DNA from 2 places in the Tissierella sp. MB52-C2 genome. Region 2 is predicted to be linked to the other one. Evidence: predicted binding sites of a transcription regulator. Region 2 holds the regulator's gene; the other holds the start of a gene.

Region 1 (16,005 bases), 590 kb from region 2:
AAAAGACCAATTAGAAAATTTTCTATAGAAGGAGATGAGTAAAATGGATTGTAAAATATATTCGGAAAAGGAAATTGCCATATACGAAGGATTGACTCGATTAATGAAGGAAGGTGCTAACCCTTATTCCATAAAAGTATCAGATATAGCAAAGGCAGCAAACATAGGTAAGGGAACTATATATGATTATTTTGATTCAAAGGAAGAGGCAATATCAAAGTCTATTATCTATAATATAATTAATGAGATAAAGAATGGATTTTCAAGGGTAGTAACTAAATCAAACTTTAAGGAAAAGTTTTATGAAATACTACAGATTGTAGCAGAGAGTTTGGAAAACAATTTATCTACGTTTAATATGTTACTATCTGCTGGAGGTATTAAAGAATTTTACGAATATATAGTAGATGAGAAATATGATTTGTCTCAATTTATATCTGTTATTAATAATGAGGTGAGCAATTTATTAGAATTAGGCTTTAATGAAAGCATAATTTCTACTAAAGAATCTGATTATTATCGATTAATGACTGTACGTGGTACAATATCAGGATTTGCTAATTATATTAATAATAAAGAATTATATAAAGATATAAGTATGAAGGATGCCATGGATACGGCATATAGAATACTTATAAAAGCATTAAACTAAAAACTGGCTATTGCCAGTTTTTTTATATAAAATAAGGGTAGACTATTATTAGAAATATAGAACTTTTAAATCAGGGAAAAGGAGAAATGATATGAAATATAATATAATTGAAGAACAAGGAAAAATAATAATTAAAGATATAAAAAATTTTGATCCTAAACATATATTTGAATGTGGTCAAGCCTTTAGATGGTATGTAGAAGAGGATAATTCTTATACAACAATTGCCTATGGAAAAGTATTAAATGTAAAAAATGAAGGAAATGATATAATATTGTCTAATACTAATATGGAGGACTTTAACAATATTTGGTATAATTACTTTGATCTAGGAAGGGACTATGATGAGATAAAAAAACAGTTATCGAAAGATCCTATATTGGCTGAAGCCATAAAATTTGGAGAAGGATTGAGAATTCTTAATCAAGAGCCCTTTGAAATGGTAATATCCTTCATAACATCAGCTAATAATCAAATACCAAGAATAAAGAAATCTATAGAATTGATGTCAAAAAATTACGGAGAAAAGATAGATGAAAAATACTATAGTTTCCCAACACCAGAAAGTCTATCTAAAGTAAGTCCAGAGGAATTAAAAGAGATTTGCAAAGTAGGATTTAGGGGAGAAAGAATAGTAGAAACAGCAAAAATTATAGCTAAAGGAGAATTGAGTTTAGACAGCATATTCAATTTAAATAGAGATGAAGGAAAGGAACTTTTAATGACTTTACCAGGAGTAGGACCAAAGGTAAGTGACTGTATACTATTATTTGCCTTCAATAAAGATGAAGCTTTTCCAGTAGATGTATGGGTTAAAAGGGTAATGGAACATTTTTATCTAAAGGAAGAAACTAATGTAAAACATATAGGAGAACATGGTGCTAGAATATTTGGTAATCTAGCGGGATTTGCACAGCAATACTTATTTTATTATGCTAGGGAACTGGGAATAGGTAAGTAATTGTAAGTTATTTGTAATCTTTCCTTTATATAATAGTGATATATTTTATTTAAATAATAGGAAGTTAGAGGAAGAAAGATGGTTAAAATAAAAACAAATAAACCTAACTATATATTTAAAATCAGATATGGAGTTATTTTTATATTATTTTTAATGTCATTAATATTATTTTTTTCTCATAAGACAGAGGAACTTCCTATAAAAATAAATGAAAAAATTAAGGATTTTGCCATAGGAAATATAAGGGGAGATAATAAGGAATATTTAGTTGTACTTACAGGAAGCAGGAGAAGGGAATTTGGAGAAGAAGTAATCATATATTCCATAGAAGATAAAAAGGAAATATATCGGGAGGATTACTCAGCTTATAATCCATGGAAAATAGTCATAGGAGATATAGATGGAGATGGTAAAGAGGAAATATCCATAGGAGTATATAAAACATCACCGCTTCATCCTGTAATGGCTAAAAGACCATTTATATATTCCTTTGAGGGCAATAAACTGGAGCCAAAATGGCGAGGTTCTAGATTATCCAAACCTTTTTTAGACTATGTGTTTCTTGATATAGATGAAGATGAAGTAGACGAAATAGTAGCCATAGAAATATTAGAAGATAATAGAAAAGTAATCAATACATATAAATGGAAAGGGTTTGGATTTGAAGCATATTTGGAAACAGAAGGATATGAAGATATAAGTGACCTAATTACAAAAGATAACCAGTTGTTTATTAAGATTAAAGAACAGAGAAAAAGCTATAAAGCTTTAATAAAAATAGCAGAAAATCACATAAAAGTGGAAAGGGAGGATTAGAGTGAAGAGAAGAACCATGTATTCAATTGTTGCTTTGATTTTAGTTCTGTCTATTATAATGACTGGATGTGTTGGTAAAGAGGTGCATAATCCTTTAGAAATGAATAACCCTTTAAAGGAGGATGAACAGGATAAAAGTGAAAAGAGGGAAATCGATATTGAAATAAATCATGGATTGATAAATATAGAAGTTCCCTATGAACCTAGAACCATTGAATCCTTAGTAGAGCCATATAAGATTAATGAGAATATGACTAATGTTTTAAATGCTGAGAAGTTTGGAAGTTTTTCTAAAGAACAGTTAGAACTATTGGCTAAGAATAATTTTGTAGTAAATCCTACTAAGGAAGAGCAGTTATTTTATATTTACGAAAATAATGAATATCTAGAAATACCATCTTTTATTACCACAGATTCAGTACTGCAGGTATATCACATATTCTATGACTATACTTTAAGAACATTGGAAAATGATAAGCTATTAGCTTTAGTTGAAGAAATGACAAATAGTATGTTGAATAATTCTATTAAACTATATAATGACTTAACAAATAAGGAGCTAAAAGAAATTCAGCTTAAAAACATTGCATATTTTGCCACTGCACAGCTTGCTTTAGAAAAGGATTTACCAAATAATATTCCTGTGGTATCAAAGGAAATGGCAGAGGCTGAATGGAATTTAATTAAAAATAGTAGTGGTTTTTCGGAGTCAAATATATTCCCTTACAAACTAGATTATAGTCAGTATACTATAAGGGGACATTATACAAGGTCCAAGGATTTAGAAAGGTATTTTAGGGCTATGATGTGGTATGGGCAAGCTCCATTTCCATTGTATTTCGAAAGGGCAAATAAAGATATAGAGAAAAGAAATATAGAACAAACCCTACAGGCTCTCTTAATTACTTGTAGCCTATACTCAGATAAGGAAAGCTATACTAAATGGGAAAATATATATGAGCCAACTAATTTCTTTGTGGGAAGTTCTGATGATTTAAACATCTATCAATATGGAGAAGTATTGACTAAAGTATATGGAAAGCATTTTGATATAAACGAATTAAATAATAAGAAAAAACTAGAGGAATTCTATAAAGAAGCTGATAAACTACCAGAACCGCAGATAAAGGCCAAGTATACATCTGAATCTACTCCAACAGGCAAACAATTTAGGCTTATGGGACAAAGATATGTAATAGATGCAGAAATAATGCAGGAATTGGTAGAGCCCTTCGCCAGACCAATAGCATCGGGACTTGATGTAATGGGAGTATTAGGGTCAGAAAGAGCTAAAGCAATCCAATTGACTAAGGAAGAAAATCAACAATGGGAGGATTATCCTGTCATATTCCAAAATTTAAAAGAAAAGTTCAACAAATTATCAGATAAGTCTTGGAGAGCCAATATGTATCAAGGCTGGTTGTGGGTATTAAAGGGATTTTTAGAACCTTTTGATGAGGGTTATCCATCTTTTATGACTAGTGAAGCTTGGAATGATAAAGATTTAAACACAGCATTAGGGTCTTGGTCAGAACTTAAACACGATACAATTCTATATGGAAAACAAATAGGGGCAGAATGTGGTGATGGATATGAAGAGAACATTCCAAAAGGATATGTTGAACCTAATATAGAAGTATATGAAAAACTTCTTTGGCTTACAAAGTTTTCAAGGAAGAATTTATCCGCAAGGGGACTTACTGTAGAAAGTCTTCATGTGAAAATGGAGAAATTTGAAGATATATTAGAATTTCTAATTAATTGTTCTATTAAAGAGCTTAGAAATGAAAGCTTAACTACAGAAGAATATGAACGAATTAATATTTTTGGTGGTATCTTAGAGGATTTGACTGCCTCTTTTGCAGGGGATTATATTCGTTGGTTTGAGATAACTTCTGAAACAGATAAGAATATGGCAGTTATTGCTGATTTTCAAACTTTAGCACCAAATCAATATAGTAATGGTGGATATGCAGAAGCTGGAGTAGGCCCTGCCTATGAAATATATGTAGTTGTACCTATAGATGGCAATCTATATCTTACAAGAGGAGCTATATTTAGTTATCATGAATTTATATCTAGTGAGAGATTAACAGATGAGAAATGGCAGGAAATGATTAAGGAAAATAATCAGCCACCTATGCCACAGTGGACAAATTCCTTCATAAGAGACGGAAAAGGAGAAATACCTTATCCCAATGGGAGTAACTGAGTGAAGGGTGAAGAGTTTAAGAGGTGAAGAAATGTACAAAATATTAGTTATAGAAGATGATGAAAAGATTGTTAACCTTGTTAAAGACAGGCTAGAAAGATATGGATATATTGTATCCACAGTCAATGATTATTCCAATATAAAAAATGAATTCATAAAAGAAAGTCCCCATTTAGTCCTTTTGGATATAAATCTTCCAAACTATGATGGCTTCTTTTGGTGTAGGGAAATAAGGAATATATCTAAAGTTCCTATTATATTTATTTCAGCAAGATTTTCAGATATGGATCAAGTAATGGCTATAGAAAATGGTGGAGATGATTATATAATAAAACCTTTCTCCTTTGACTTATTACTAGCGAAGGTGAGGGGAGCCATAAGGAGAACATATGGAGAATATGCAGATAATAGTTCTAAAGATATATACGAAGTAGAAGGTGTCTACTTACATAAAAATCAATCTATAGTAGAATGGCAAGGGGAGAAAATTGAATTAAGTAAAAAGGAATTTGGACTATTATATATATTGATTTCCCACTTAGATGAAATAGTATCAAGGGAAATTTTATTGGAAGAATTATGGGATGATATAGACTTTGTTGATGATAATACTTTATCTGTTAATATTACCAGACTTAGAAAAAGGTTAGAGGATATAGGGATAATAGATGCTATTCAAACTAAAAGAGGTCAAGGTTATTCCATGACAAAGACATGGGAATGACTTATACCTGACAATATTGTAAGATAAATATTTAGGTTGAAAGGGAAATCAATATGATGATTTCCCTTTGTTTTTTATAATAGAAGCAAGAGCTACTGAAAATGTCGAATAATGCAGTAACTTATATTTTAATTTCGTTATAGTCAATATATAGTAATTGTTCTGTGATTTAATGTAAGGAGGACAAAATATGAAAAAGATACTGATATTCACAGCATCTATAGGTGGTGGGCATAATGAAGCTGCATCATGTTTAGAAAATCAATTTAGGAAACATGGATTTATAGTAAAGAAATTAGATGCATTGCTGGAGATAAATAAAACATTAGATGCGCTCATAATTGGCTCTTGTAAGATATTAATTAATAATTTCCCTAAGTTATATGGAGGTTTATATGATATAAGTAATAGAGAAAGGTCTAATAAACTGATTACCCACTCTCTTTCAAGAATTTCCGAGGAAAAAATTTATGAAATAATAGTGCAAGAAAAACCTGATTTAATTATTTCGACCCATGCTTTTATGGTGGGGGTAATAGGACATTTGAAGAAAAGAAGATTAATAAATATACCCTTTATGTCGGTGGTAACAGATTATGAAGCCCATCGAACTTATATAGATGAAAATGTAGATGCATATATTGCAGGTAGTAACTATACAAGTGAAAGATTGATAAAACAAGGGATAGATAAAGAGAAGATATTTCCTTATGGAATACCAATTAGAGAAGAATTCCTAAAAAGATTAGAATCTATTTCTTTGAAGCCAAGCTCCTTCCAGATCTTACTTGTTGCAGGTAGTTTAGGCCTTAAAGGGATGAAAAAGGTATTAAGAAATATTGTTGATATGGAAGGTAATTACAACATTGTAGTAGTTTGTGGAAAAAATAAAGGGCTGAAAAGATCTATAGAGAGAGAATATGATGAACTGATAAAAAGCCATAAGATTACTCTTTATGGATTTACAAATAACATTCCAGTTATTATGGAAAACTCAGATGTAATCATAACAAAGCCTGGAGGATTGACTATTTCTGAGGCAATAGCAAAGAGACTTCCTATGATTATCCCTTATTATATACCAGGTCAAGAAAAAGAAAACCTTGATTTTTTGCTAAAAAAAGGACTAGCCATTTATGTATCTGAGATAGACTCTATTAAGGAGCTAATTGAATCTATGATGAAGAATCCCAAGATTCTTGATAATATGAAGGAAAATATGAAGGAAATGTACAATAAGTCTTGCCTCGATAATATTATTTATCTTAGTGAAAATTTGATTGAAAACTGTAATTATAAAATGGATTTAAACTATGGATCATAAGGTAGATATACTAATTTTGACGGCTGGATTTGGAGCTGGACATTTATCAGCAGCCATAGGAATTAAGGAAAATATACAAAAAATAGATGGGACCATAGGCATTGAAGTTACAGATGCCTTTCAAATATTAATACCTAGATTATCAAAGGCTATGTATAAGGGTTATAATATTTTAATTCGGAAAGGTTCGAGAATATATAATCATTTTCATTACAAGGACAATGAAAAGCCTAAATCTGGCACTAGCAAATTTTCAAATAAATATATTATAAATAGGTTGAAAAATTATATTATGGATATTAATCCTAAGCTAATTATTTCAACCTTTCCAACTATATCACAATATCTCTCAAGATTAAAAGATAAATCCGAAATTTCAATACCATTGATTACCTGTATTACAGATGTAGTCAACGGGTGGGAGTGGATAACACCTAATTGTGATATATACTTTGTGGCAACCAAGTATATTAAAAGTAAAATGATAGACATGGGTATAGAGGATGAAAGAATTGTTGTAACGGGAATTCCTTTAAGAAAGGAATTCTTAGAGTTACCAAGGCCTTTAACTAGTTGTTATTTACCGAAGGGACATATGATAATAATGATTATGGGCGGAGGTGTAGGGTTAATACCAAATGATAAAGCTTTTTATCATTGGATTGATAATCTTAATAATACTACAACTGTAGTATTAGCAGGAAAGAATGAGGAATTATATGAATCAATATCTAAACTAAAATTAGAAAATGTCATACCACTTAGATATACGGATCAGGTACCTTCAATTATGGCACAATCAGATTTATTAGTAAGTAAAGCAGGGGGTATTACATTGTTCGAAGCTATAGCTTCGAAGTTACCTTTTATTGTTTATAAACCGGAATTGGGACAGGAAATAGAGAATTCTAAGTTTGTCTGTGAAAAATCAATAGGTGATATTGCTTTAACAATTGAGGAATTAAAGTTTATTATTACAGACTTAACTAATAATAAAAACAGAATTGACGAATATAAAAGGAACCTAACTGAGCTTAGAAAAAATATAAACATGGATATCTTAGCAGAACAGTGTATTGATTTATTACGAAATTGACAGAGAAGGATGATTGAATGAATGATTACAGTATAATAGGTTTTATAATCTTTATAATTTTAATACACACTATTTTAGCAAGTCTATATTTTAGAAAATTTTCGCCTTGTGTAAAAAGAAAAGTTTCTAATTCAGAAAATATATTTTTAACTTTTGATGATGGACCAAGTCCAATATATACATTAGAGATATTAGATTTACTTAAAAAGTATGAAATTAAAGCTACCTTTTTTGTAATCGCTAAAAAAGCTAAGGAGCATAGTGATATAATTTATAGAATGATAGAAGACGGTCACACTTTGGGACTACATTCTAATAGCCATAAGAACCAGTGTTTAAGAACCTATTGGCAGACTAAAAGAGATTTTCAGAAGTCTATGGAAGTTTTTGAAGAATTTAATTATCAAGTAAGATACTATAGAGCGCCATGGGGGCTCTTTAATCCATTTACTCACTATTATTCAAATAAATTTGGACTTAAAACTGTACTATGGTCAATAATCACCAGTGATTGGAACCCTAGGGCTAATGTATATAGGATTGTAAATAAGATTCTTAATAATGTAAGTAAAGGAGATATAATTGTTCTTCATGATAGTAATCATAGCAATAATAGTGATAATGGAGCCCCTGGAAATACAATACAAGCTTTAAATATAGTTTTACCAATTTTAATAGAAAGAGGATTTAAATTTGAAACATTAGACAAAGGAATAGGAAATGAGGTAGAAGTAAGCTTCCTATCAGGTGCTGATGCATGAAAAAGATAATAAATTATGTCATTCTAATATCATTGCTAGGAGCAACTGCTTATATATTAATTTCTAATAATGATTTTTCTAAATTTCCTATATTAATGGGGAAGGTAAACAAGGGATTTTTATTATTAGCTTTTTTTTGCATGATTTTATATTGGATATGTGATGCTTATATAATTCATAAAATGAAAAGGATATTAAATATTAAAGGTGGATTCTTATCTTCTTTTAATCTTGTTATGATTGGCCAATATTATGGTGCTATTACACCATTTGCAACGGGAGGGCAGCCTGCACAAATATATCTTTTAGTAAATGATGGTGTTCATGTAGGTACAGCTTCTTCATTAATGTTAACTAAGTTTTTAATTTATCAAATTGTAGTTACATTTTATTCAGCATTTATGTTTATAATAAACTTTAACTTAATATCAGGAAAAGGAAGATTAGCATTTCCTTTCATAATAATGGGCTGTTTATTAAATGCCTTTATGCTGCTGATAATAGTAGGCTTTTTCTTTAACGAAAGATTATTTAAAAGAATATTTACTAAGCTTTTTATATTTGGTTATAAGCTAAGGATAGTAAAAGATATTACAAAACTGGAAAATAAATTAGATAAGTATATTTTGGATTTTACCATTAGTATAAATAGAATGAAAGAAAATAGAAAGACTACTTTTATATTGATTTTAACAACCTTTATTCAATTAACATTCTATTTTTCAATAACATATTTTGTATATTTATCTGTTGGTCTTAGGGAAGTGCCTTATTTTCATATAGTGAGTATACAATCATTGCTTTATATGGCAGTCTCTTTTATGCCCACTCCTGGAACTGTAGGGGCTTCTGAGGGGGGATTCTATATTCTTTATAGTAGTATGTTGCCTAAAAACATTTTAACATTTATTATGATATTATCTAGATTTATAGAGTATTATTTTGGTATTATAGTAGGAGGATGTTTTACATTATTTGATTTTATTTCTAGAAAAAGAAAAAAGACATCATCAGAGTGTGATTTTGTAGATGATAAAGAAATGAGAGTAGATGGAAATGAATTTTAAAGATTACTTAAAAGATAAATTATTGTATATTATTATATATTTTATTAGTATTTTTCTAGTTATAACTATAATGATGCTTGATTTAATAATTAGAAAAGAAAGACTTAATATATCAAATATTATCTATGGATTTGTTTTGTCTTTTATAGCCTTAGGAGTAATAATATTAATTAACTATATGAAAAAAAAGAAATTTTATAGTCCAATTAATTACAGCATAGATAAGGACGAACATCTACAATATATATTTAATATTCCAGATAATATAAATAATGAATATAAATTTTTAAGAGAAGCTCTAGTTAGAAATTATACTATTTACATAGATAAACTTGAGAAATATAAAAGAAATGCCAAAACTCAAATGGATTTTAATAATAGATGGATTCATGAAATGAAGACTCCAGTATCAGTTATAAAGCTAATGTTAGAAAATGAAAAGGATAAGATGATAGATGAAACTACGAGAAAAAGCTATGAAAGCATAGAGGAAGAGATAGAAAAATTATCCCATGGATTAGAGATGGCTCTACATACTCTTAGAGTAAATGAATTTGAGTTGGATTTTAAAGTAGAGGAAGTGTCTTTGCTGGAAGTCATAAGAAATGTAATCAATGAAAATAGATCTGCCTTCATAGTAAATTCTATATTTCCTAAAATTCTTTCAGAAAATGATCTAATTGTAATATCGGATAAGAAATGGATAAAATTTGTTCTTAGTCAAATACTATCCAATAGTATTAAGTATTCAAAAGTTAAAGAAAGTGAGAACAAAGATATATTAATAAAGATCTATAAGGAGAATAATGATATTATACTTTCCATAAAAGATAGAGGTGTTGGAATAGCCAGTGGAGATTTAGAAAGGGTATTTGATCCATTTTTTACTGGGAAAAATGGCAGGAAGTATTTAGAGTCTACAGGAATGGGACTCTATCTTTCAAAGGATATATGTAGAAGACTGGGACACGGCTTAGATATAAAGTCTAGGGAAGGGGAAGGAACTACAGTAAAGGTTACATTTTATAATGGAAAAAGCATTTATAATTTAGAAAATAGTTAATATGACAAAGTTGTAAGATAAAGATTAAATTTGAAAGGGAAATCAATATGAAGATTTCCCTTAATTTTATATAGTATAATCATAAGATTGATTATAGGAGGAAAAAAAATGACAGTATTAGAAACAAAAGGTTTATCTAAGATATATGGAAGTAAGGGAAAGGGATTATCTGTTAAGGCCTTAGATGAATTTGATATAAGTATAAAAGAAGGAGAGTTTGTAGGAATTATGGGTCCATCAGGTAGTGGAAAGACTACTCTTTTAAATATCCTTGCCACAATAGACTCACCATCTTCTGGTGAAGTACTAATAAATGGACAAAACCCTCATAGATTAAAGCCAGATAATTTGGCCATATTTAGAAGAAATAATCTAGGATTTATATTTCAAGATTTTAATTTACTAGACACCTTATCTGTAAGGGAAAATATAATTTTACCATTAGTGCTGGAAGAGTTTAAAAACAAAGAAATTGAAGAAAAGCTAGAAGAGATATCAACGATATTAAATATTAAGGACATTCTAAATAAAAGAACCTATGAAATATCAGGAGGACAGCAACAAAGGACTGCTTGTGCTAGAGCTATGATAAATAAGCCAGCTATTATATTAGCTGATGAGCCTACAGGGAATTTAGATTCAAAGGCATCCTTTGACCTTATGAGTTCCTTGGAGAAGATAAATAAGGAAAGAAAAGCAACAATAGTAATGGTAACTCATGATGCCTTTGCTGCAAGCTTTTGCAACAAAATAATAATGATAAAGGATGGAAGATTCTTTCTAGAAATAACAAAGAGCGGCAATAGACAATTGTTCTTCAAGGAAATATTAGATTCATTATCACTTCTTGGAGGTGGGTATAATGAAAATATCTAATATGGCTCTTAGCAATGTTAAAGGAAATTTATATAGGTATGTAATGTATTATTTAAGTAATGCATTTGCTGTTACAGCATTTTTTATATTTGCTAATTTTGTATTTCATCCCTCTTTAAATTATAAGAATATAGGAGGACATCCAGTAGCGCAGATGGGTGTAATTAACGGTATGATAGCTTGTCAAGTAATAATAGTAATATTTTCAGTATTATTTGTAGGCTATTCTACCTCTATATTTTTAAAATCTAGGGGAAGGGAGTTTGGACTTCTTTCTTTATACGGAATGACTAGAAAGCAAATAAAGAAATATGTATTTATAGAAAGTACGATAATATCTCTTTTATCTATAGGAACAGGTATATTATCAGGAATAGCTTTTTCAAAATTATTTCTCATGGCAATGGAAGCATTTATGGATATCAGTCTTCCATTTAACATATCCTTTAAAGCTTTAGGACTTACTATTTTATTATTCTTTGCCTTATTTGAGCTAGTAAGTACTTTAATGCTTTTTAAAATAAAGAATAAAGAAATAATACAGCAGATTAAAAGCAGTAAGATACCTAAAGAAATACCAAACTTTTCAAGAAAGAAGTCAATTCTTGGTGTTAGTTTATTGGCGTTAGGATATGGCATAGCTTGGATTGTAGAAGGTGCTTTTGTACCTTTGGCTATGCTTCCAGTTATATTTATAGTTGTAGCTGGTACCTATTTTACATTTACTCAATTTAGTATAGCTGTGGCTAATAAAATTTTAAAAAATAAAAATATCCTTTATAAAAAGGTTAATATGATATCCTATTCTCAAATGATATTTAAATTACAGGATACAGCTAAGGTATTATTTGCAGCAGCTATTTTAGGTGCAATTACTTTTACTGCTACAGAAACCATATATTCATTTTTTACAGAAATATCTAGTATATCAGGAATTGATACACCGGAGGATATTGGAATAATACAAAAAGGAGAAACATTAAAGGATAATCAGAGTATAGATAAAGCAAAAGAAATCCTAAAGAAACATGATTTAAAAATAGATGAGTTTCATACAGTTAAAAATATAAAGGTTAAAAATGAATCTAAAAAAATCAATGATAGTATTAGAGAAGAGATTTTACTTATATCTAATGAAGATTATAATAAGCTAGCAATTTATCAGGGAAAGGATGAAATTACAGTAAAAGAGAATGAGGTAGTATATAATTTCCCTTATGAGACAATTGGCTATGATGGTAAACCAGAAAAAATTAAGAGGTATCCTCTAGAAACAGCACAATTAAAACTAAAGGACAAAATAAAAGAATATAAGGTAAGTGGTGAATTACATGATAATGTAATGTCCTTAAATAAATTAGGATATTTTGATACATTTATATTAAATGACAAAGACTATGAAAACTGGCTGGAAATAGCAGAAAATGATGATGTGGTTATATACAATGGAATAAAACTAGATAAATGGAAGAATTCCTTTGATGCTTCAGTTGAAATAAAGGAGATGCTGGGCAATAAATACCAATACAGCTATTATGCCAAAGCAATTCCATATAAAAGTATTAGAAATAATTTCGGGTTTACATTATTCATAGGATTTTTCATAGCCTTTTTATTCTTTATAGCTTCAGGCAGTATAATATATTTCAAACTATTCAACGAAGTAAAACAGGATAAAGTAGAATACGATATACTTAGAAAAATTGGAACAACGGAGAAGGAGATAAATAAGATAATAACTAAGCAAATAGGGACTATATTCTTTTTACCCTTTGTGGTTAGTACTACACATTCTTTATTTGCATTGAAATCCCTTTCTAATTTACTTCAACAAAATCTTTTTACAAATGGTCTTGTAGTTGCATTGGGATATTTAGTATTTCAGATGATTTATTTTATTATAATAAGGACAATGTATATAAGAAAAGTGAAATATAATTAAAAATAGAGTAAAAATGGAATTCTTTAAAAGGATTCCATTTTTTTGATAGAAAAGATTCTTAAAATAGTGTATTCTATTTAAATATAGTAAAAGTGGATAGATCTGAGTGAGGATTTTGTGTTTTTTAACTACCATTCTCGGTTATTCACCATTTACTGAAGTAAAGGAGGTAGATGAATTATGTTAGGAACAATAGTAAATAGTTTAGCAATTATATTAGGATCTTTATTGGGTATAGGTTTAAGAAAAGGAATAAAGGAAGAATATAAGGATACTATAATGGATGGAATTGGGCTTTGTGTAATTATTATTGGAATTACTGGAGGAATAAAGTCAGAAAATATTATTCTAGTCATAGGAAGTATCGTATTAGGAAGTCTATTAGGAGAAATAATTGGAATAGAGAATATGCTTGAAAATTTAGGTAATAATTTACAGAGAAGGTTTGATAAAAAAGACAGCAATTTCTCTAAAGGATTTGTAACTGCTTCTTTAGTATTTTGTATAGGTGCTATGGCCATAGTTGGATCTCTAGAAGCAGGTATACAGGGGAAGTATGAGACTTTATTTGCAAAATCAATTATTGATGGTATTTCATCCATAATATTTGCATCAACCTTAGGTATAGGAGTGGCTTTTGCTAGTATTCCAGTATTTATTTATCAAGGTAGTATTACTCTTTTAGCTAATTTAGTAAATGAATTATTAACTCCACAAGTTGTAAATGAAATGTCAGCAGTAGGAAGTATCTTAATCATAGCAATAGGAATTAATATACTAGGTATAAAGAAAATAAAGATAGGAAATATGCTTCCAGCTGTATTTATACCATTGATTTACTATATGTTAATTGAATTAGTTGCTCTGTAAGGAAAAATAGAGGAATTTGGAGAAAATGAGAGATTGAGATAGCTAATCTGCAAATATTACATATAATGGTCAAAAACGGTAAAATTTGGAACTTGATTCCATCAATTTAATTAAGTAACATATATATTGTACATATTAGCACTCGACGACAATGAGTGCTAATAAAATGAAAAATATTACTATTAACATAGGGAGGTAGTTAATTATGAACCTAAGACCGTTAGGTGATAGAATTGTAATTAAGAAGGTTGAAGCAGAAGAAAAAACAAAATCAGGTATAGTTTTACCAAGTGCTGCTAAAGAACAACCACAAATGGCTGAAGTAGTTGCGATTGGTGCAGATATTACAAATGACGAAAAGAAAAAAGACCAAATTAAAGTAGGCGACAAAGTAATATTTTCAAAATATGCAGGAACTGAAATTAAAGTAGATGGCGAAGAATTAAATATATTAAAATTATCCGATATATTAGCAATAGTAGAGTAGGAAAAATTATCAACTTTAAATTTGTGGAGTAAATTCGAAAAGGAGTGTATGTAAATGGCTAAAGAAATTAAATTTGGCGAAGAAGCACGTCGTGCTATGGAAAGAGGAATAAATCAATTAGCTGATACTGTAAAAGTTACATTGGGACCTAAAGGCAGAAATGTTGTATTAGATAAAAAATTTGGTGCACCACTTATTACAAATGACGGTGTAACAATAGCTCGTGAAATTGAATTAGAAGATAAATATGAAAATATGGGTGCTCAACTTGTTAAGGAAGTAGCTACAAAAACTAATGATGTAGCAGGAGACGGAACAACAACAGCTACTTTACTTGCTCAAGCAATTATTAGAGAAGGACTTAAAAACGTAGCTGCAGGTGCAAACCCAATGATTCTTCAAAAAGGAATTAAATCTGCTGTAAATACTGCAGTAGAAGAAATAAAAAGATTCTCTAAGACTGTTGACTCTAAAGAAGCTATAGCTCAACTTGCATCAATTTCAGCAGGGGATGAAGAAATCGGTAAATTAATAGCTGAAGCTATGGAAAAAGTAGGTAAAGATGGAGTAATCACTGTAGAAGAATCAAGATCCATGGGAACAACTTTAGACGTAGTAGAAGGTATGCAGTTTGATAGAGGATATGTATCTGCTTATATGGTAACTGATACTGAAAAAATGGTGGCGGAATATGATAATCCATATATCTTAATCACAGATAAGAAGATTACAAATATACAAGAGATCCTTCCAATTCTTGAAGAGATAGTACAAATGAGCAAACCACTAATAATCATTGCTGAAGATATTGAAGGAGAAGCAATGGCTACATTAGTAGTTAATAAATTAAGAGGAACATTCAACTGTGTTGCTGTTAAAGCACCAGGATTTGGAGATAGAAGAAAAGAAATGTTACAAGATATAGCTATATTAACAGGTGGAACAGTAATATCAGAAGAGTTAGGATATGATCTAAAAGAAGCTACTGTTGATATGCTAGGATCAGCAGATAAGGTAAAAGTTGATAAAGAAACAACTGTAATAGTAAATGGAAAAGGCGATCAAGAAGAAATTAAAAATAGAGTTAAACAAATTAAGGCTCAACTTGAAGAAACAGATTCAGAATTTGATACTGAAAAACTTCAAGAAAGACT
Region 2 (16,005 bases):
AAATGGAAGAAAATAATAAAAAAGTGAAGAACGAAACTATAGAATGGATAAAAAGTATTGCGACTGCTGTTGTTATTGCTATATTAATTAAGACATTTATTTTTAACACTACTTATGTATTAGGTAATTCTATGTACCCTACATTACATGAAAAGGACAGACTGTTTGCTAATAAAGTTTCTTTATATTTTCATGGCCCATCAAGAGGCGATGTAATCGTGTTAAAAGCTCCAGATGCACCAGATAAGGATTATATTAAAAGAGTAATAGGGGTAGCAGGAGATGTAGTGGAGATAAAAGATGGTGAGGTATATGTAAATGGGGATATGTTGGAAGAAAGCTATATAAGCAGTGATGCATATACCCACGTATATGATGATAAGAATATTTGGGAAGTTCCAGAGGGATCAGTATTTGTATTGGGGGACAATAGAGATGAGGGAGCATCTAAGGATAGTCGTTACTTTGGATGCATATCTACTAAAAGTATAAAAGGAATTACAGGATTTAGATATTTTCCTATCGATACTAGATTTGGAAAAATAAAATAAGGTACTGTAGTATAATATATACAAAAAATGGATACTATAATCTGGGTGATAATATGGAAACCAGATTAGAAAGAAATAAAAGGTATAAAAAAGAAAGGCGTATGCAAAAAGTAAAAAAGTTTTATATATTTATTTTACTTATACTTTTAATATTAGGAATAAGAATAGTAAACCAAAATATTATCGAGCTTAATTGTTTAGAAAATCCTAATATCTTAAGGTTTTCTATGGAAACAAAAACTTTAGATTTTTTTGGGAAATCCTATATAATCGATTTTAAGTATTTATTAAATTTACTAAAAGACCAGTTTCTGGTCTTTTAGTTTTACATACTAGGGAATATTTGCTATAATTGTTTAGAGTTATCTTGAACTTCATAAGGAGGAAAAATATGAAAAAAAAGAAACAACAAAATATAAGAAACTTTTCGATTATTGCCCATATAGACCATGGAAAATCTACTTTGGCAGATAGATTAATAGAAAAAACGGGAATGCTGACTTCAAGGGAAATGCAAAACCAAGTTCTAGACAATATGGATCTAGAAAGGGAAAGAGGTATAACCATAAAGTTAAAAGCTGTAAGATTAGTTTATAATGCTAAAGATGGAGAAGAATATATATTAAACTTAATAGATACCCCTGGCCATGTGGACTTTACCTATGAAGTCTCAAGGTCTTTAGCAGCTTGTGAAGGGGCCATACTAGTAATTGATGCTACTCAGGGAATAGAAGCCCAAACCTTAGCAAATGTGTATTTAGCCTTAGATCAGGACCTAGAGATACTACCAGTTGTAAATAAAATAGACTTGCCAAGTGCAAGGCCAGATGAAGTAAAAAAAGAAGTGGAAGATATTATAGGAATAGATTGTGAAGAGGCACCACTTATATCGGCTAAAGAAGGATTAAATATTGAAGATGTATTAGAAAATATAGTAAAATATGTACCTTCACCAAAGGGAGATCCCAACGCACCATTGAAAGCATTAATATTTGACTCCTATTACGATAGCTATAAAGGTGTTATTTGTTATATAAGGGTATATGAAGGTACTATGAAGCCTGGCATGGAAATAAAGATGATGTCAACAGGAAAATCCTACGAAGTAGTAGAAGTAGGTGTAAATACATCGAGACATATAACTTTAGATAAATTAGAACCTGGAGATGTAGGTTTCGTAACAGCAAGTATAAAAAATGTAAAGGATGCTAGAGTTGGTGATACTATAACTGATGCAGAAAATCCAACTGAAGAACCATTACCAGGATATAAAAAGGTTATACCTATGGTATATTGCGGAATCTACCCTGCAGAAGGAGAAGACTTTAACACAGTTAGAGAAGCTCTTGAAAAGCTACAGGTAAATGATGCATCTTTAGATTTTGAGTCTGAAACATCAGTTGCATTAGGATTTGGATTTAGATGTGGATTTTTAGGACTTTTACACATGGAGATAATTCAAGAAAGATTAGAAAGAGAGTTTGACTTAAATATAATAACTACAGCTCCTTCTGTTATATATAAAATAACTAAAACAACAGGAGAAGTGTTAGAAATACAAAATCCATCTAATCTTCCACCATTAACAGAAATAGAATATATGGAAGAGCCTATAGTAACTGCTAATATAATGACTCCTACAGATTATGTAGGTGCAATAATGGAACTTTGTCAAAATAAAAGAGGAACTTTTTTAAACATGGAATATCTAGAGGAAAAAAGAGTTGTACTTCATTATGAACTACCTTTAAATGAGGTAATCTATGATTTCTTTGATGCTCTTAAATCAAAGACTAGAGGATATGCGTCTCTAGATTATGATCTGAAGGGATACCAACAATCTGAGCTTGTAAAAATGGATATTCTTATTAATGGAGAATTAGTGGATGCATTTTCTTTAATAGTTCACGAAGAAAAGGCATATGAAAGAGGAAGAAATATAGCAGAACGATTAGTAGATGTTATACCAAGACATCAGTTTGCAGTACCTATTCAAGCAACAATAGGATCTAAAATAATAGCTAGAGAAACCATAAGAGCCCTTAGAAAAGACGTACTTGCTAAATGTTATGGTGGAGATATATCAAGGAAGAAGAAACTACTTGAGAAGCAAAAAGAAGGTAAGAAACGTATGAGACAAATTGGTTCAGTTGAAGTTCCACAGGAAGCATTTTTAACTGTTCTAAAATATGATGAAAAATAATCTATGGAACGGTTTTAGCCGTTCCTAAATTAATTTTAGGAGGAAAAAATGAAAGAAATATCCTTATATATTCATATACCCTTCTGTATAAGTAAATGTTATTACTGTGATTTTACATCCTTTGCTTATGAAAATGATAAAATCCATGATTATATAAATAGTGTCCTAATTGAGCTAGAACTATATAGAGAAAAACTAAAAAATTATACTATAAAAACCATATTTATAGGAGGCGGAACTCCATCATCTATAGACGGAAAATATATTTATGAAATACTCAAGTTTATATATAAAAATTTTAATACTACTGGTCTAATGGAAACCACCATAGAAGTAAATCCAGGAACATTAAGTAAAGAAAAAGTAAGACTTTATAAAGAAAGTGGAATAAATAGAGTCAGCATGGGAGTACAAACTTTAGATAATAATTTATTAAAGTCCATAGGGAGAATTCATAAGGCAGAAGATTTTTATAAAAGTTATAAATTATTAGAAGAAGTAGGTATAGAAAATATTAATGTAGATTTAATATTTGGTCTTCCAAACCAAACTATTGAAAATGTAATAGATTCTTTATATAAGGTAGTTCAAGTTGGAGTGAAACATATATCATATTATGGACTTATATTAGAAGAAAATACAAAACTTTATGATTTATATAATGAAGGAAAATTAACGCTGCCTGATGAAGATACAGAAAGGGAAATGTATCATAAGATTACTGAATATCTTATAAATCATGGATATAATCATTATGAAATTTCCAATTATTGTTTGCCAGGTTATGAATGCAAACATAATCTAGTGTATTGGGATGTAAATTCGTATCTAGGATTAGGATTAAATAGTCATTCTTATATGGAAAGTAAAAGATTTTTTAATACATCTAATATAAATAATTACATAAAAAAACTAAACGAGAAAGTTCTCCCAATATACGGAGAAGAAATAATAGATCAGGAAACAGAAATAGAGGAATTTTGTATATTGGGATTAAGAAAGATAAAAGGAATTGATAAATTAGAATTTGAAAGAAGATTTAAAAGGAAAATAGAAAATCTATATGGGGATATAATAAGTAAGCATGTAGATAATAATTTAATAGTAAATGAAAAAGATTATATTAAATTAACAAAGAAAGGCTTAGATTTATCTAACTTAGTAGAAATAGATTTTTTAAAATAATTAAATATTTTTATCAAAAACTATTGACAAAATTTATTAGTAGTGGTAACTTTAAATCGTAAGCATTAGCACTCAATAAGATAGAGTGCTAATAAACGATCTAGTATTTAAAATACTGAGGTGATAAAGTATGCTAGATAATAGAAAGCTTAGAATTCTTTATGCCATTATCAACTCTTATATATTGAGTGCAGAACCTATAGGATCAAGGACAATAACTAAACAATATGATTTAGGAGTAAGTTCTGCCACCATAAGAAATGAAATGTCTGACTTAGAAGAATTAGGATATTTAAATAAACCTTATTCTTCATCAGGAAGAGTTCCATCTGATAAAGCTTATAGATTATATGTAGATGAAATCTTAAAAAATAAAAAGTACAATATAGATTTAGGAAAGAAAAACCAGATAAAAAAAATATTAATTAGTGAATCAAGGGAAATAGAACAACTATTGCAAAATTCTGCTAAGGTATTATCAGCCATAACTAGCTATACAGCTCTTGCCATATCTCCTAGTCTGAATGGAGCTAAAATAAAACATATTCAGCTAATACCAATTGATGAGATGCAATTGTTGATGGTTTTAATAAGTGATACTGGGGCAGTTAAAAATTCTATTTTTAGATTAAACAAAGCAATACCAGAAGAACAAGTTAATACCATATCTAATTATCTAAACCATAGATTAAAGGGGTTATCCATAGATGAAATTGGTGAAGAATTATCTGATGGCATAATGAGGGAAATATATGAATATAAGGCCACTATAGATAAAATTATACCTATTATAAACCAATCTATGGAGGATATAGACAATGTAGATTTATATTCAGATGGCATAACTAAGATATTAAATTTTCCAGAATATAAGGATTTAGAAAAAGCTAAATCATTTATATCCTTTATAGAAGATAAGGATTTAGTTTTAGATCTTTTGTTAAATAACCCTGTATCCCAGGATATAGAAATAATAATTGGAAATGAAAATATTTATGATTCTATAAAGGATTGTAGTTTAATTACAACAACTTATAAACTAGGAGATAAAACCCTAGGGAAAATAGGAATTATAGGCCCTACAAGGATGGATTATTTGAATTTAATAAATATATTGCAGTTATTTTCTGTAAATATTACAGAAATTATAGATATGGTTATGGGCAAACATATCTCAAGGTAACTATAATATTTAAGAGGTGATGGAATGAAAAAAGAAAATGAAAAAACTAAAGAGGAAGATGATTTAACAGAAGAAGCTATTTCTAATGAGTCTAATGAAGAATTAGATGAAACTTTACAATCAAAGGAAAAAGAAATAGAAGAATTAAATAATAAATTATTAAGACTTCAAGCTGATTTTGTTAATTTTAGAAAAAGAGCTGAAAAGGATAAAGAAAGCACAATAGCCTATGCTCTAGAGTCATTTGTAAGTAGCTTATTGCCTATAATAGATAATTTCCAGAGGGCAATGGAATCAGAAGAAGATAAAGAAAATGGTTTTTATAAAGGTATAGAAATGATATATCAACAACTGATGAAAACCTTTAAGGACAATGGTGTAGAAGAAATGAAATGCTTAGGAGAAGATTTTGATCCTAACTTTCATCATGCAGTATTTATGGAAGAAAATACAGAGTATGATGAAGGAAAAATATCTGAAGTATTGCAAAGTGGGTATATGTTAAAGGATAAAGTCATTAGACCGTCCATGGTTAAAGTTGCAAAATAACATTTGTTTAGGAGGAATTTTATATGGGAAAAATAATTGGAATTGACTTAGGTACTACAAATTCATGCGTAGCTGTAATGGAAGGTGGAGAGCCTACTATAATAGCTAATATAGAGGGAAATAGAACAACACCATCTATAGTAGCATTTACAAAGGATGGAGAAAGACTTGTTGGTGAAACTGCAAAAAGACAAGCCATAACAAATCCTGATAGAACAATAGCTTCAATAAAAAGAAAAATGGGTTCAGATTTTAAAGTAAATATAGATAGTAAAGATTATTCACCAGAAGAAATATCAGCTATGATTTTACAAAAAATCAAAGCAGACGTGGAAAGTTACTTAGGTGAAACTGTAACTGAAGCAGTAATTACAGTACCAGCATACTTTACAGATAGCCAAAGACAGGCTACAAAAGATGCTGGAAAGATAGCAGGATTAGAAGTAAAAAGAATTATAAATGAGCCAACAGCAGCAGCTCTTGCTTATGGAATGGATAAAGAGCAAGGACAACATAAGATTATGGTATTCGACTTAGGCGGAGGTACTTTTGACGTATCTATACTAGAACTTGGAGATGGAGTATTTGAAGTATTAGCTACTCGTGGAAATAATAATCTAGGTGGAGATGACTTTGACGAAACCATAGTAAACTATATAGCAGATCAATTCAAGAAAGAAAATGGAATAGATTTAAAACAAGATAAAATGAGTCTACAAAGATTAAAAGAAGCTGCAGAAAAAGCTAAAAAAGAATTATCTTCAACTATGTCAACAAATATAAATCTTCCATTTATTACTGCTACTCAATCAGGTCCATTACACTTAAATATGGACATTACAAGGGCAAAATTCAATGAATTAACTTCTAACCTAGTTGATAAAACATTAGAGCCTGTTAAGGAAGCATTAAAAGATTCAGGTTTACAAGCTTCTGATATAGAAAAAGTACTTTTAGTTGGTGGGTCAACTAGAATTCCAGCTGTTCAAGATGCAGTTAAAAAGTTAATCGGCAGAGAACCTCAAAAGGATATTAACCCAGATGAATGTGTTGCTTTAGGTGCAGCAATACAAGGTGGAGTTCTTGCTGGAGAAGTTAAGGATATACTTTTATTAGACGTTACCCCTCTTTCCTTAGGTATTGAAACATTAGGTGGAGTAACTACTAGATTAATTGAGAGAAATACAACTATACCAACTAAAAAGAGCCAAACGTTTACTACAGCAGCAGATAATCAAACATCAGTAGATATTCACGTTTTACAAGGTGAACGTCAAATGGCAAGTGACAATACTACTTTAGGAAGATTCCAATTAACTGGATTACCACCAGCACAAAGAGGAGTTCCACAAATAGAAGTAACTTTTGATATAGATGCTAACGGTATTGTAAATGTAAGTGCAAAAGACTTAGGTACAGGAAAAGAGCAAAGAATAACTATAACTGCTTCAACTAAGCTTTCAGATGATGAAATAGAAAAGAAAGTAAGAGAGGCAGAACAATTTGCAGAAGAAGACAAAAATAGAAAAGAAACTATTGAAATAAGAAATAATGGAGATAATTTAGTTTATCAAACTGAAAAAACTTTAAAGGAAGTAGAAGGAAAAATCGGGGCAGATGAAAAAGAAAAAGTTGAATCCAAATTAGAAGAGCTTAAGAAAGCACTAGAAGGAGACAACTACGATGAAATCAAACAAAAAACTGAAGAATTAACTGAAGTATTCTATTCTATATCCCAAAAGATGTATGAAAACACTGGAGCTAATCCAGAAGGTAATCAAGACTCAAATGATGATGTAGTAGATGCAGATTACGAAGTAGTAGATGAAGAATAAAAAATAGATAAATATATGAGCTAAATCATTTGATTTAGCTCATATATTTGATATAATTGTATGAGGAAATTTAAAGGTTGGTGAAATGATGAGGGATTACTATGAAATCTTAGGTATAGGGAAAGATGCATCAGAAGATGAAATCAAGAGAGCCTATAGAACCTTAGCGAAAAAGTATCATCCAGATTTAAATCCAGACAATGAAGAAGCAGAAGCAAAATTTAAAGAAGCAAATCAAGCTTACGAGATATTAAGTGATCCAGAGAAAAGATCTAGATATGATAGATTCGGACACGCAGGAGTAGATCCTCAAGCAGGAGGATATGGTGAAGGCTTTGGTGGATTTGGTGATATTTTTGAAGATATATTTGATATGTTTGGTGGTGGATTTAGTAGAGGGTCTAGGCGAAATGGACCAACTAAAGGTAATGATTTAAGATATGACTTAAATCTAGAGTTTAAAGAAGCAATATTTGGAACAGAAAAGGAAATACAAATTAGAAGAACAGAAAATTGCAGTACTTGTAGTGGAACAGGAGCAAAACCAGGTACAGCAAAAGAGACTTGTAAGACCTGTAATGGTAGAGGAGAAGTTAGATATGCTCAACAAACTCCCCTTGGACAATTTGTAAGAACTTCAACTTGTGATAGATGTAATGGAACAGGAGAAATCATTAAAGAAAAATGTAACAGCTGTAATGGTTCTGGAAAAGAAATAAAAAGTAAAAAGATTAAGATTAAAATTCCAGCAGGTGTAGATAATGAGTCTATTATATCCATGAGGGGAGAAGGCGAATCTGGAGATAAAGGTGGACCTAGCGGAGATTTATATATATATATAAATGTAGCTGAAGACCCTATATTTAATCGTGTTGGAAACAATATATACTTCACTATGCCTATTACATTTACAGAAGCGGCTTTAGGAGCAGAAATAGAAGTACCAACATTAGAAGGTATAACAAAATATACTATTCCAGAAGGAACTCAGACAGGAACTGAATATAGACTTAAAAACATGGGAGTTCCATATCTTAGAGGCCATGGAAGAGGAGACTTACTCTTTACTGTAGAAGTATCTGTTCCTACTAAACTATCAGAAAAACAAAAAGAATTATTAAGGGATTTTGCAAAAGAAACTGGAGAACATATTAAAGAACATAAAAAAGGTTTTTTTGATAAGGTAAAAGATGCCTTTAACTAACAATCACTATATGGTGATTGTTTTTAAAATCATAAAGATTGTTACATGATGGTTAGGGTATAATTATTTTAAACTAAAAAGGATGTGTATTTATGAACTGGACGGAAGTTAAAATAAGAACTACTGCCGAATTAGAAGATTTAATATCAAGTATCTTGTATGATGCAGGGGCTACAGGACTTGCCATAGAAGATCCACGGGATATTCTTGAACTATCTAAGTATAAGGAAAATTGGGATTTTGTGGATCCAAACTTAATCAACATAGAATCAGATGATATATTTATTAAAGCCTATTTCTCAGAACAAGAAAATGTAAAGGAAATAATCGAAGAAATAAGAATTAGAATGGAAGACAATCCTGTCATAGCCTTAGCATCGAATGAAATCAATATATCTGTTATAAACGATGAAGATTTTGCAGACTCTTGGAAAAAGTATTATAAACCCCTTAGAATAGGTAAGAAAATAGTAATTAAACCTTCTTGGGAAGAATGCACATTGGAAGAAGAAGATATATTAATTGAATTAGACCCAGGAATGGCTTTTGGTACGGGAACCCATGAAACTACTATGATGTGTACTGAGGCTTTAGAAGAATATGTAAAATCAGGAGATATAGTATATGATATTGGCTGTGGTAGTGGTATACTTAGTATAGTTGCAGCTAAACTAGGTGCGGAGAAAGTAGTAGGAGTAGACTTAGATGAAGTATGTGTAAAAGTATCTAACGAAAATATAGAGTTAAACAATGTAAGTGATATTGTAGAAATTAAAAACGGTAATTTACTAGATGTAGTAGAAGGTAAGGCTAATATAATAGTATCCAACATAATAGCAGAAATAATTGCAAAAATGACAAAGGATTTAAAAGCATATCTAAAGGATAATGGAATATTTATTACATCAGGCATTATTGTAGAAAAAATTGATTTAGTGGAGAAAGCATTATTGGAGAATGGATTTAAAGTATTAGAAATCAAGAAGAAAAATAGTTGGGCTTGTATTGTAGCAACTAATAATTAGGTGAAAAAATGCATAGATTTTTTGTTGAAAAGGAACAAATACAAGAAGATGTTATAGAGATAATTGGTACTGATGTAAAGCATATAAAAGACGTTTTGAGAATGAAGACAGATGAAAAAATTGAGATTGGATCAAATGGAATAACGTATACTTGTGAAATAAGCTCTATGGACAAGAATAAAATTATTGCAAAAATAATAGACAAAAGAGAAGGAACTAACGAATCAGATATAAATATTACCTTGTATCAAGGATTAGCCAAGGGAAATAAAATGGATTTAATCATACAAAAATGTACGGAAATAGGAATAAAGGAATTCTATCCATTGGCAAGTCATAGGTCAGTAATGAAAATAAAAGACATAAAAAAGGAGCAATCTAAAGTAGAGAGATGGAATGTCATAGCAGATGAAGCTGCAAAGCAAAGTAAAAGAGATATTCTTCCAAAGGTAAGAAATATTTTATCCTTTGATGAAATGATAGATATGTTAAAGGATAAAGAAAATATAATTGTACCCTATGAAGATGAAAAACAAGAAACCATCAAAATTGGATTAAAAGATGTAAAAGGAAATGATATACATCTAGTAATTGGTCCTGAAGGCGGATTTGAACCTGATGAAATAGAGAAACTAAATGAGATAGGAGCCAAAATAGTAACTTTAGGACCTCGTATACTTAGAACGGAAACAGCTGGAATTGTGTCAGCTACAATAATACTTTATGAACTTGGAAATTTGGGAGTGATTTAATGAAAAAAGTAGCTTTTTATACCCTAGGTTGCAAAGTAAATCAATATGAAACGGAAGCCATGGAAGAAATATTTGAAAAGGACAACTATACAGTTGTAAATAGTGAGGAAATAGCTGATATATATGTAATAAATACTTGTACAGTAACAAATTTATCTGATAGAAAATCAAGGCAATTTATATCTAGGGCAAAAAAGTTAAATCCCTATGCCATAATTGCAGTAGTAGGGTGTTATTCCCAAGTATCTCCTGAGGAAGTGTCCAAAATTGAAGGAGTAGATATTATTATGGGCACTACTGAAAGAAGTAGAATACTGGAATTATGTGAAGAAGTAAAGGAAAAAAATGAGAAGATAAATATAGTTAGAAATGTAAAAACACAAAAAGAATTTGAAACTATAAATATAGACGAAATAAAGTCTAAGACTAGAGCTTATATAAAAATTCAGGATGGTTGTAACCAATTTTGTTCTTATTGTATAATTCCATATGCTAGAGGACCCATAAGAAGCAGAAGTCTTGATGAGATAATTAAAGAAACCGAAAAACTATCTAAGGCTGGTTTTAAGGAAATAATCTTAGCTGGAATTCATGTAGCTTCCTATGGTAAAGATATAGATAAAACTCCTTTAACTGGGGTATTAAAAGAAGTAGCTAAAGTAGATGGTATAGAAAGAATTAGGCTTAGTTCTTTAGAGCCTACTTTAATAGATGAAGAATTTATGAAGACAATAATAGATATAGGAAAGGTATGCGACCATTTTCATTTATCACTACAGTCAGGTTCGGATACAGTTCTTAAAAGAATGAATCGAAAATACACTACTTCTCAGTATAGAGATATTGTAAAGTTAATAAGAAAGTATATGCCAAATGCAGGAATTACAACAGATATAATAGTAGGTTTTCCAGGAGAAACAGATAAAGAATTTGCTGAAACCCTAGAATTCGTAAAAGATATTAGATTTTCTAAAATTCACGTATTTAAATATTCTCCGAGAAATGGTACTCCTGCGGCAGAGTATAAGGAACAAGTAGATGGAAATATTAAAAATAGTAGATCAGAAAGACTGATATCCTTAGGAGAGGAATTAATGCTTGAGTTTAACCAAGGCTTTATAGGAAAAAAACTCTCTGTATTATTTGAAGAAGAAAGTAAAAAAGAAAAGGATTTTATAGAAGGATATACTACAAATTATATTCGTGTAAAATCTAAAAAAGAAAGTCATAATATAGGTAGTATAATGGATATAAAAATAAAGGATACTAAAGATGATTTTTTAATTGGTGAATAAATCTATTATATATTATAATTAAGGTGGTGAACTAATTGACGAATTGTTTGTTTTGCAATATAATTAAAGGTGAGATACCTAGTAACCTAATCTATGAAGATGAAGAGGTTATAGCCTTTGAAGATATTAATCCTCAAGCACCAGTACATTTTCTTGTAATACCTAAAGAACATATACAATCAGCAGCTTACATAGATGAAAATAATAAAAATATTATGGGTCATATATTATTTATAGTATCTAAGATAGCAAAAGAAAAGGGATTAGAGGAAGGTTATAGGATAGTAAACAACTGTGGTATAGATGGTGGGCAAACTGTAGAACATATACATTTTCATGTATTAGGTAAAAGAAAAATGTTATGGCCACCAGGCTAAATACTAGTTGAAATATTTAATATTTTAATGTATAATAATCTAGTGTGTATGCCCAGTAGTTATAGTATGAAAGTACTCTTGCAGTGGAGAGAGGAGGGAGAAGTCGATGTCAGAAATTAAAGTTGGAGAAAACGAGTCTCTTGATAATGCATTAAAAAGATTTAAAAGACAATGTGCACGTGCTGGCATTTTAGGTGAAGCTAGAAAAAGAGAGCACTATGAAAAGCCAAGCGTTAAACGTAAAAAGAAATCCGAAGAAGCCAGAAGGAAAAAACACTCTAAATTTTAATTGAGAAGGTGGAAGTAATGTCCCTTAAAGAAAAGTTAATGGAGGATTTAAAAGACTCCATGAGAAGTAAAGACACAATTAAAAAGAATACTATTACTATGATAAGGGCAGCTATAAAGCAAAAAGAAGTAGATGAAAGAATAGATGTATCTGAAGAGGCCATACTAGAAATCATATCTAAGCAATTAAAAGAAAAGAGAATGGCTATTGAAGAATTTAAAAAAGGACAACGTGAAGACTTAGTTCAATTAACAGAAAATGAAATAGATATTCTTTTAGAATATCTACCTAAACAACTTTCAGAAGAAGAAGTAGAAGAAATAGTAGCTGAAGCTATCAAGGAAATAAATGCAACTTCTATGAAAGATATAGGTTTAATAATGAAAACTGTAATGCCAAAGGTGAAAGGTAGAACTGATGGCAATATTGTAAATAAAATGATAAAGAAAATTCTTAATTAACCTGGGTATTTACCCAGGTTTTTTCACATATAAGTTCTTTAATGATATAATATTTATATAGCAAGGAATATTTTATATTAAATTTGAGAGTTATTTTTTAGATTTATGGGTAATAGTATTGTATAATATGTATTTTAGCACACATAATTAGGGGGTGTTGTAATGAAAAATAAATGGATAGTTGTATTTGTATTATTGATAATCTTAATTTTATCAAACTTTGTATATGCAGATAGTGATGCTCAAATAAGATGGGCCAATTATATTTCCAATCCTTATATTAGTAGCTTATTGCTAACAATAGGGCTTGTTGGATTGGTAATTGAAATTTTGACGCCAGGATTTGGTATTGGTGGTTTAATCAGTATAATAGGATTTGGTCTATATTTTGGAGGAAATTCCTTAGCGGGAAACTCAACTTGGTTCTCATTACTTCTGTTTGTCATAGGACTAATACTTTTAGTATTAGAAGCAATGGTACCAGGATTTGGACTTCCAGGTATAAGTGGAATAATATTGGTGGGGTTAGGTATAATTTTGGCTATGGATTCATTTGTTATAGCCTTGGCATCATTAAGTGTTGCCATAATAATAACTACCATTGTAACTGTAATTTTGATTAAAATGGGATTTAAAAGTGATGCACTTCATAAGATTATATTGGATACAGAATACAAAGATGAAAAAGGATTTTTATCGGTAGATTCTATGGATCAATATATGGATAAAGAAGGAATTAGTATAACGGAACTTCGCCCAGCTGGGTTTATAGAAATAGATGGAATAAAATTAGATGCTCTATCAGATGGTAGTTTTATTCCCAAAAATGTAGCTATAAAAGTATCGAGGGTAGAAGGTTCAAAAATATTTGTTAGGAGGGGTTAATATGGGTTCAGCATTTTTCCCAATAGGTTTTGCATTATTTATTATAATTGTTGTAATGCTTTTCTTTTCATTTGTGCCAGTTGGACTTTGGATTACAGCATTTTTCTCAGGAGTTAAAATATCCATGTCTACACTTATAGGTATGAGACTTAGAAGGGTAGCTCCATCTAGATTAGTAAATCCAATGATTAAAGCTACAAAAGCAGGATTAGTTATTAGAATCAACGAATTAGAGGCTCATTATTTAGCAGGAGGAAATGTAAATACTTTAGTAGATGCCTTGATCGCAGCACAAAGAGCAAATATTCCATTAGAGTTTGAAAGAGCTGCTGCTATAGATTTAGCAGGTAGAAATGTATTAGAGGCAGTTCAGGTATCAGTTAATCCTAAGGTTATAGAGACTCCACAAATAGCTGCAGTGGCTAAAGATGGTATAGAGGTAGTAGTTAAAGCAAGAGTAACTGTGAGAGCTAATATTGAAAGGCTAGTAGGGGGAGCAGGAGAAGAAACCATCATAGCCAGAGTAGGGGAAGGAATTGTAACTACTGTAGGTAGTTCAGACTCTCATAAGGATGTATTAGAAAACCCTGATAGAATATCAAAAACTGTACTTGATAAAGGGTTAGATTCAGGAACCGCTTTTGAAATACTTTCCATAGATATAGCAGATGTAGATGTGGGTAGAAATATAGGGGCTACACTTCAAATGGATCAAGCAGAGGCAGATAAGAAAATTGCAGAAGCTAAGGCGGAAGAAAGAAGAGCCATGGCAGTAGCTAAAGAGCAGGAAATGAAGGCAGAAGTACAGGCCATGAGAGCTAAAGTAGTAGAATCAGAGGCAGAAGTACCATTGGCCTTAGCGTCAGCTTTAAAATCAGGTAATTTAGGAGTTATGGATTATTATAATATGAGAAATATACTAGCAGATACAGATATGCGTTCATCAATATCTAAAATGACTGAAGACGATAAGAAGCAGAAATAAGGAGGGATATTATGTCCGGTCCTATACTATTCTTTATTTTTATTATCGTAACAGATTTAATTTTAAAATCTGTAAAGGATAAGCAAAAAATAGAAGAATCCAAGAAGAAAAGAATGCCAGAAATGAATAGACAACCTCAACAATCTAGAACCTTAGGAGATTTAAAAAAGATTTTAGATGAAGAACTTCAAAGGGAAAGGCAAAGAGGATTTTCTAAAAGACAAGATAAAACAATAGAAAAGAAGAATATTAGGGTAAGTACTAGAGAAAAAGCTGGTAATATAGACAGAGGGTTAAAAAGAGATAGGTATTCTGAAGAATCAAATAGTATGAATATTTCAGAAGACCTTGGAACTTTAGAGACACCCAGATCTATGGAATCATTAAACTCAACAAACATTGATGATAAAAAAGAAGAGTTAAGGGAAGATATTTTAAGAGGAATAATATTTTCTGAAATCTTATCTCCTCCTAAAAGTATACAAAACCAAAGGAGAAGCTTGTAAATTTTACAGGCTTCTTTATTATATGGAATAGTCTTTTTATAAAATGCATAGAATTTATCGGAGGGATTAATATGAAAAGACCATTAGAAAATGTAAAGTATACTATTTCAGAAGCTTTAGAACTGCCCATAGATATTATGATGGATTTACCAAGGTTAACGGTAATAGGTAATGTGGAGGCATCTCTATTAAATCACAAAGGAATAATAGAATATACTACAGAGACCATAAGGATAAATACAAAATCAGGAATATTTAAAATAACGGGAGAAGAGTTAGAAATAAAAACTATAATATCTGAAGAAATTATTATTACAGGTAATATTGAAAATATAGAAATTGTAGGCTAGGAGTGTTGATATGCTAGCTATAAAAATATGGAATTATTTTAGAGGATATGTTATTATTAGGGTTGAAGGGCTAACATTAGAGAGATTGTTAAATCTAGCAGCTACACATGATATCTATCTTTGGGATGTAAAAAGAGAAAATAATCTTGTATTGGAAATGAAATCCACAACTGGAGGATTTAAGGAACTAAGGGAAATCGTGAAAAAAGTAGGTTGTAGAGTAGAAATAAAACAAAAGGTAGGACTTCCATTTAGTATAATAAGATTAAAGGAAAGAAAAATGTTAGTCGTAGGTTTTTTAATGTTTTGGATGATGATTATATGGCTAACATCTACTATTTGGAATATAGAAATAATAGGAAATGAACAA

The links. Region 2 encodes HrcA, which represses chaperone genes, less so after heat shock. Its sites were predicted from a motif close to ATTAGCACTCNATANTATNGAGTGCTAAT; they were not measured.
Region 1: groES (co-chaperone GroES) is a predicted target of HrcA. The motif match lies at 14,499-14,527, and genes of this name have one in related genera.

Annotation. Positions count from the first base shown of each region.
Region 1 covers NZ_CP133261.1:2,810,003-2,826,007, reverse strand. Annotated here, with positions in the region: gene RBU61_RS14490 (efflux RND transporter permease subunit) at 1-42, shown strand, start outside; gene RBU61_RS14485 (TetR/AcrR family transcriptional regulator) at 44-652, shown strand; gene RBU61_RS14480 (DNA glycosylase) at 744-1,613, shown strand; gene RBU61_RS14475 (hypothetical protein) at 1,692-2,429, shown strand; gene RBU61_RS14470 (DUF3160 domain-containing protein) at 2,431-4,641, shown strand; gene RBU61_RS14465 (response regulator transcription factor) at 4,673-5,365, shown strand; gene RBU61_RS14460 (glycosyltransferase) at 5,556-6,689, shown strand; gene RBU61_RS14455 (glycosyltransferase) at 6,679-7,785, shown strand; gene RBU61_RS14450 (polysaccharide deacetylase family protein) at 7,803-8,546, shown strand; gene RBU61_RS14445 (lysylphosphatidylglycerol synthase transmembrane domain-containing protein) at 8,543-9,613, shown strand; gene RBU61_RS14440 (sensor histidine kinase) at 9,603-10,676, shown strand; gene RBU61_RS14435 (ABC transporter ATP-binding protein) at 10,785-11,552, shown strand; gene RBU61_RS14430 (ABC transporter permease) at 11,539-13,494, shown strand; gene RBU61_RS14425 (DUF554 domain-containing protein) at 13,675-14,364, shown strand; gene groES (co-chaperone GroES) at 14,570-14,851, shown strand; gene groL (chaperonin GroEL) at 14,906-16,005, shown strand, end outside.
Region 2 covers NZ_CP133261.1:2,220,342-2,236,346, reverse strand. Annotated here, with positions in the region: gene lepB (signal peptidase I) at 3-551, shown strand; gene lepA (translation elongation factor 4) at 943-2,754, shown strand; gene hemW (radical SAM family heme chaperone HemW) at 2,803-3,939, shown strand; gene hrcA (heat-inducible transcriptional repressor HrcA) at 4,070-5,122, shown strand; gene grpE (nucleotide exchange factor GrpE) at 5,147-5,671, shown strand; gene dnaK (molecular chaperone DnaK) at 5,695-7,506, shown strand; gene dnaJ (molecular chaperone DnaJ) at 7,592-8,710, shown strand; gene prmA (50S ribosomal protein L11 methyltransferase) at 8,803-9,735, shown strand; gene RBU61_RS11145 (RsmE family RNA methyltransferase) at 9,744-10,487, shown strand; gene mtaB (tRNA (N(6)-L-threonylcarbamoyladenosine(37)-C(2))-methylthiotransferase MtaB) at 10,487-11,782, shown strand; gene RBU61_RS11135 (histidine triad nucleotide-binding protein) at 11,818-12,159, shown strand; gene rpsU (30S ribosomal protein S21) at 12,266-12,448, shown strand; gene RBU61_RS11125 (GatB/YqeY domain-containing protein) at 12,466-12,909, shown strand; gene RBU61_RS11120 (NfeD family protein) at 13,072-13,794, shown strand; gene floA (flotillin-like protein FloA) at 13,796-14,779, shown strand; gene RBU61_RS11110 (hypothetical protein) at 14,791-15,285, shown strand; gene yqfC (sporulation protein YqfC) at 15,357-15,635, shown strand; gene yqfD (sporulation protein YqfD) at 15,646-16,005, shown strand, end outside.